One region of the Pseudarthrobacter quantipunctorum genome, then DNA from elsewhere that is predicted to be linked to it. Evidence: riboswitches for the same ligand, from Rfam matches in the RefSeq annotation. Region 1 holds a riboswitch; the other holds the start of a gene.

The links. Region 1 has a riboswitch for cyclic di-AMP ahead of WHH00_RS14800 (M23 family metallopeptidase). Riboswitches for the same ligand answer to the same signal wherever they lie in the genome.
Region 2: it holds a riboswitch for cyclic di-AMP, as region 1 does, so the genes downstream of both, WHH00_RS15360 (hypothetical protein) here and WHH00_RS14800 (M23 family metallopeptidase) in region 1, are expected to answer to the same signal.

Annotation. Positions count from the first base shown of each region.
Region 1 covers NZ_CP148033.1:3,264,189-3,267,716, forward strand. The annotation lists gene WHH00_RS14795 (C40 family peptidase) at 1-332, opposite strand, end outside; cyclic di-AMP (ydaO/yuaA leader) riboswitch at 403-576, opposite strand; gene WHH00_RS14800 (M23 family metallopeptidase) at 713-1,537, opposite strand; cyclic di-AMP (ydaO/yuaA leader) riboswitch at 1,548-1,789, opposite strand; gene WHH00_RS14805 (metal-dependent transcriptional regulator) at 1,896-2,591, opposite strand; gene serC (phosphoserine transaminase) at 2,893-3,528, shown strand, end outside.
Region 2 covers NZ_CP148033.1:3,393,882-3,397,409, forward strand. The annotation lists gene WHH00_RS15355 (ATP-binding protein) at 1-1,465, shown strand, start outside; cyclic di-AMP (ydaO/yuaA leader) riboswitch at 1,562-1,723, shown strand; gene WHH00_RS15360 (hypothetical protein) at 1,729-2,442, shown strand; gene WHH00_RS15365 (glyoxalase superfamily protein) at 2,439-2,843, opposite strand; gene upp (uracil phosphoribosyltransferase) at 2,889-3,524, opposite strand.

The sequences.
Region 1 (3,528 bases):
GCTGCAGCTTCGGGAGCCGTTGCGGTGGAGGCCGTCCGGGTAGCGGCGGCAGCGCGGTCCTCGGAATCGGTGGACTGCGCCCGCACCGGGGCCGGCTTCGGTGCGGCGGTGGTCTTCACCACGGGGCGCTCGAAGGAGACGGTGGCGGTGGGTGCTGCAGTCACTGCCAGGGCGGACTGGGCCGACCCGGACTCGGTGGAAGCGGAAACGCCGGCGGTGGTGTCCGCGGCGTTGGCAGGCAGGCCCATGCTGAGGATGAGACCGGAAGCAGCTGCGATAACCGCAGCCTGGCGACCTACTGTCCCGGCATTGGCACTAACAGCCTTGGACACGGTGTCCAAGGGGTTGGTACGAACCGTTTGCGCACGGTGGCGCGCAGAATGATGGCGTGAAGACACGAAGGTAGCCTCTCCCAATGCCTGCGAGGTGAGCTGTCGGATTCGGATGGGAGTCACCCGGCCGCGCGTCTTCCAAGGAAGCTTTGCGACTTAACCCCAAGGCCTTCGCTTAAGCAAAGACCAAAATTGGTTCCCCCGCCCCTGCCAGACGATGAAATGCGAACGGACCTTGAGCGGTGGCAGAGCTAGGCAATCCGCACAAGAGCGTCAACTTCGGAAAAGTTGACGCGAGTTAGACGGTACAGCAGTTTTCGTTGAATGTCACATTCAGGTCACGGCGGGTCACGATGATTCGATAGCAAACCATCATTTGACTAGAGCCAGCCCGTGGGATCGACGACTTCACCGTTGACCTGGACCTCGAAGTGGAGGTGGCAGCCGGTGGAAGCGCCCGTGGTTCCGCTGAGGGCCAGGACATCGCCCCGGGAGACCGTCTGGCCCTCGGTGACGCTGAAGGACGAGAGGTGGTTGTACGTGGTTTCCAGGCCGTTGCCGTGGTCCACGACAACGCGGTTTCCACCGCCGTACTGGTGCCAGCCCACGAACGTCACGGTGCCGGTGGCAGCCGCCAGGACCGAGGTGCCGCACTGGGCCACGTAGTCCTGGCCGCGGTGGAAGTCACCGGCGCCGCCGGTGATGGGGCTGACCCGGTAACCGAACGGGGAGGCTGTGGAGAGCGCGGCCAGCGGGGCCCCGAGGCTTCCGGCCGAGGCTGCACGGGACACCGAACCTGCGGACTGGGCGCTGAGCAACTGCTTCAGCTTGCCATCAGGGTCCGCTTGGGTCACCACGGCAGAGCGGCTGAAGTCGATCTGGGCGCCGGCCTCGGCGGATACCTGCGGCTGCGGGGTAACTGCTGACGCTGCCACCGGAGTAACGCCGCTTGCGTTGTCGGTTGCCATGACGGGGCTTGTTGCCGGAACGGTGACGGTCAACACCAGGCCGGTGGCGGCAAGTGCGATTCCCGCCTTCTGGCCGATCCCGCTGGCGGCGGCGAATTCGGTGATCTGCCGGAAGGGTCCTCGACGGCGGCGCGCATCACGGTGCGGATCGCGGGGGCGTTCCGTGGTGACGACCTCGACAACGCGCGGCGTTGAAACGGGAGACGCCGCGCGGCGGCGCCCCTTGGGGGTCTCTATGGACAAGAAGGGTTCCTCTCTGGAAAGCCTGCGAAGTTAGCTGTCGGATTCGGGTCAGAGAGTTCAAAGACCCGGTCCGCCTAAGCAAGCTCGGCACAGAGATATCCCCGGAAGGATCCTTCGCTGGAAGAGGCTTGCTGCTGACGGACTTCACCCCAAGGCAGTCCCCCGTCTGCCAGTTGTGGTTCCCCCGCCTCTGCCAGTAATGACTCGTGCACCTGATCCGCTGGCAGAGCTCGGCTCCGGATCAGGTAACGCTTTAGTATCTACGCTTGGGTTTAACTATAGGGCCAGAAGTCCCAAAGTAACAATTCCGTTATCTTTGGCCAATCCACTCCCGGCGGGTACAGCGCCAGAATTAACGGATGGCGACGAACACGTGGGCCGCCACCTCCGGCGGCAGCTCCAGCGCACCTTCGATGCCGGGCACCCGGACTGAAATGTAGTCCCCCACCCGCTCCAGCGAGACTGCGGCTCCCGGACGGATTCCGCCCTCGTCCAGCTGGACCAGCAGCTCGGGCTCCACCTGGATCGGCTCAGCCAGCCGGCTGACGGTCACTTCCGACGCCGGGCCATAGGACTTCATTGCTTCAAGCAGGCTGATGGCCCCGTCAGCGAAGCCTGCGGATGCCTGGCCCCCGAGGGCGGCCAGGCCCGGGATGGGGTTTCCGTACGGGGACTCCGTCGGGTGGTCAAGCAGTTCGTAGATGCGCCGCTCCACGCGTTCGCTCATAACGTGCTCCCATCGGCAGGCTTCGTCATGGACGTAAGCCCAGTCCAGCCCGATAACGTCTGCCAGCAGCCGCTCCGCGAGCCGGTGCTTGCGCATCACTTCGGTAGCGCGTTTCCGGCCGGTTTCCGTCAGCTCCAGGTGCCGGTCGCCGGAGACAACCACCAGGCCATCCCGCTCCATCCTGCCGATGGTCTGGGAGACCGTAGGTCCTGAGTGGCGAAGGCGTTCGGCGATCCGGGCGCGGAGGGCAACAATGTTCTCTTCCTCAAGCTCCAAGATGGTCCGAAGGTACATCTCCGTAGTGTCGATCAGATCCGTCATCCAGCTCAGCTCCTCGAGCGCAGTACCTTGCGTTGTCCCACCGTATCGCCGTCCGCGCGACGTAGTCCGTTGGAAAGCTTAGCCTATTTTGACTTTGTCCGAATAGTTCACGGCCGTCACAGGAGGCCTGTCCCAGTGTCTGGGCCCTGTCTCAATTTCTGGACTATGACGGTGCCGGTTCCCGCCCCAACGCCTGTTCAGGCAGAATGAGGAGGGCCGAAAGTTGCAGTCACAGCCGACTGTCCGCCAAGCAACCACCCGTCCGGACCCCAACCGCGTCCACGCCGAAATTGGAGCACCTGTGAGCGAAAACAGCATCACTATTCCCGCCGACCTCCTGCCCAAGGACGGACGGTTCGGCGCCGGGCCGTCAAAGGTCCGGCAGGAGCAGATCGATGCGCTTTCCGCTGCGTCGAAAACCATCCTCGGAACCTCGCACCGGCAGGCACCGGTGAAAAACCTGGTGGGGTCCGTACGCGAGGGCCTCAGCCAGTTCTTCCGGGCACCCGAGGGCTATGAAGTAGTCCTCGGCGTCGGCGGTTCCACTGCGTTCTGGGACATTGCCAGCTTCGGCCTGGTGGAGCAGAAGGCCCAGCACCTCTCGTTCGGTGAGTTCGGGTCCAAATTCGCTGCCGCCACCAACAAGGCGCCCTTCCTGGATGCCTCATCCATCATCAAGTCAGAACCAGGTACCCGCCCGGTCGCCCAGGCTGAAGCGGGCGTCGATGCCTACGCCTGGCCGCAGAACGAGACCTCCACGGGCGTCTCCGCCCCCGTCAAGCGCGTAGCTGGCGCAGACGAGGGCGCGCTGGTGCTGGTTGACGCGACGTCAGCCGCCGGCGGCCTGGACGTGGACGTGGCGGAGAGCGACGTCTACTATTTCGCCCCGCAGAAGAACTTTGCCTCCGACGGCGGACTCTGGCTTGGCCTGTTCTCC
Region 2 (3,528 bases), 130 kb from region 1:
CCTGCGGACCCGACTGATCCTCCTGGCCATGACGCTGTTGATTGCCATCTGCGGGGCTGTGGGCGTGGCGAGTTACGCCTCGATGGACGCGTTCCTCACCCGGCAGCTGGACGAACAGCTGGGCCAGGCCGCAGACCGTTCCAACAATCCTGGCCGCCCTCCCTCGGGCGGCTTCAACGGCAGGGATCCCCTGGATGCCCGCGGCCAGAGCGTTGGAACCCTCAACGCGCGCATCCTCAACGGCCAGGTCAGCGGCGGCGGATTCCTCACCTCCAACACCACGCGCTCCCAGCTGTCCACGGACGACAAACAGGTCCTGCTGGCTCTGGACGCAGACGCCCAACCTGTCAACAGGGCACTCTCCAACGGCGACTACCGGCTGCTCGCCGTCAAGACCAGCTTTGGTGACGTCCTGGTAACAGGACTCCCCCTGGCCGCCAAGGATAGTACGCTGGCGTCCCTGGTGTGGACCTTCGTCTTCGTCTCCCTGGGCGGCCTGCTGCTTGTCGGATTGGTGGGAACTGTCCTGATCCGCCGCACCATGAAACCCCTCGAGCAGCTTTCCGAGGTTGCCACCCGCGTCTCCAGGCTGCCCTTGGATGCCGGCGAGGTGGCGCTTGCCGTGCGCGTGCCGCCGTCGAACTCCAATCCCGGTACGGAGGTTGGAAGCGTGGGCCATGCCCTGAACCTCATGCTGGACAACGTGGCCAACGCGCTGCAGGCGCGGCAGAAGAGTGAAACCAAGGTCCGGCAGTTTGTGGCCGACGCTTCCCATGAGCTCCGCACGCCGCTGACCGCCATCCGCGGGTACACCGAACTGATGCGGATGACGGAAAACTTCACTCCGGACGGGGAGAAGTCGCTGGCGAGGGTTCAAAGCCAGTCCCAGCGGATGACCGCTCTGGTGGAGGACCTGCTGCTGCTGGCGCGCCTTGATGAGGGCCAGCCCTTGAAGCTCAGCGAGGTGGACCTGAACCAGCTGGTGGTGGAAGGCGTCAGCGACGAAAAGGTCATGGCGCCCGGCCATACCTGGCGGCTGGAGCTTCCCGACGAACCAGTCGTGGTGAACGGCGACCCGTCCCAGCTGCGGCAGGTGCTGATGAACCTGCTGTCCAACGCCCGCAAGCACACACCGCCGGGAACCACGGTGGTCACCGGGGTCGGGAAGACGGCGGAGGGCGCCGCGGTGGTGACGGTAACGGACGACGGCGGCGGCATTCCACCCGAGTTCCTGGACCAGGTTTTCGCGCGGTTCGCCCGCGCAGACGCGGCCCGGGCAGGCACCGCCGGCGGACCGGGCGCACCTGCCGCTGAAGGAACCAGCGGCCTGGGCCTCTCAATCGTCGAATCCATTGTCGAGGCCCATGGGGGCAAGGTCACGGTGACATCACAGCCTGGCCGCACCCAGTTTGCCCTGCAACTCCCCCTCCCGCAGCGGATGCCGCAAGGCGGCGCGCCGTCGTAGTGATCCCTGTTACCAAAATGTGACTTAAGGCCTCAACTCCTGTACCGTCGATTGGGTGCGGTTCCCGTTCGGGCCGCATATCCGGATGACGCCAAGCTCTGCCGCTTCCCGGATTCCGCTTGAGCATAGGCAGAGGCGGGGGACCCAGAAGTCCCGGGCACGCAATTGCCCTTGGGGTTAAGCCACTGCGTGATTTTCCGTGTGGCCGGATGCCCTCATCCGAACCCGACAGCTAACTCCGCAGGTGTGAGAGGCGATCCATCATGTCTAAGTTCCTTACTAAAGCACGCCCGAAACCAGGCCACGACGCCCGTGCACCGCGCACGCCAGGCAAAATTCCTTCCTTCGGCCAGCGCGCCGCCATCCTCGCAACGTCCTGCGCCCTCCTTGTCGGCGTTGGGGCAGCAGGCCAGGCCACCGACACCGCAGTGCAGGTTCAAGCCACAGAAACGCAGGCCGTTGAGGCCCAGTCGAAGCTGAGCATCGAGAAGAGCGAAATCCAGGAAAACCCTGCTCCGGCGCCTGCAGCAGAGCCCATCAACGTTGTCCCGCAGGCGGCCGAGCCGGCCCCGGCTCCCGCCGCTGAGCCCGCACCGGCACCCGCCCCGGAGCCTGAACCCGCGCCGGCACCTGCCCCCGCTCCCGAGCCGGCACCGGTCGCCGCCGTCAACGACCCCGCGGGTGCCCAGGCCTACGCTGCCGGCCAGTTGGCCTCCTACGGCTGGGCCCCTGACCAGATGCAGTGCCTGCAGACCCTGTGGACCAAGGAATCAGACTGGACCACCACGGCCACCAACCCGAGCAGCGGCGCCTACGGCATTGTGCAGTCCCTGCCGGCCGAGAAGATGGCCAGCGCCGGCGCCGACTACCTCACCAATTACCGTACGCAGATCAACTGGGGCCTGAACTACATCCAGGAGCGCTACCAGTCCCCGTGTGGAGCACTGAACTTCCACTACGCCAACAACTGGTACTAAACAGAAGCGGCTTCGCCCTGGCGGTCCGGTACGTCCCTGCCGGGGATGTACTGGACCGCCCAGCGGTTGCCGTCAGGATCGGCGAAGTACACAAAGTGGCCCCAGTCCTGCACGTCCACGTCACTGACGTCCACCCCGTTGGCCTTGAGCTGCCGGTGCGCAGCCTGGATGTCAGAGACCACAAGCTGCAGGTTCGAACCGGTGCCAGGGGGAGCATCCGTGAGGCCTTCCCCGATGCAGATGGAGCAGGCTGAGCCCGGCGGCGTCAGCTGAACGAACCTGATGGAGCTGCTGGGCCGCTCGTCGAAATCGGCGTTAAAGCCCACCTTGTCGACGTAGAAGTCTTTGGCCCGGTCTACATCGGACACGGGGACAAAAACGAGTTCCAGTTTCCAGTCCATGCGCACAGGCTAAACCTTGCGCGGGGATCGGGAAAGGCTTGAGTCCTAGCCGGCGATGCCGTACAGGCGGTCGCCTGCGTCGCCCAGGCCCGGGACAATGTAGGACTTCTCGTTGAGCTTCTCGTCGATGGACGCCAGGACGATGGTGACGTTTGCGCCGGAAAGTTCTTCCTCCAGCTTGGCCAGGCCCTCCGGCGCGGCGAGCAGGCAGATGCACGTGACATCCGAAGCGCCGCGCTTGAACAGGAACTTGATGGCTTCGCGCAGTGTTCCGCCGGTTGCAAGCATCGGATCCAGCACGAAGATCTGCCGGTCGGTGAGATCCTCGGGAAGGCGCTCGGCGTAGGTAATGATGTCCAGCGTTTCCTCGTCGCGGGCCATGCCCAGGAAGCCCACTTCAGCCGTGGGGACCAGTTTAGTCATGCCCTCGAGCATTCCCAGGCCCGCACGGAGGATGGGCACCACCAGCGGAGTGGGCTTGGTGAACGCCGTGCCCACAGTTGTACTGACGGGGGTTTCGATGGTCACGGGCTCGGTGCGGACTTCCCGCGTGGCCTCGTAGGCCAGGAGGGTCACCAGTTCCTCCGTCAGCTGCCGGAAGACCGGGGACGGAGTGTTCTTGTCCCGCAGGACGGTGAGCTTATGGGCGACCAGCGGGTGGTCCACAACGAGAGTGCGCATGGGT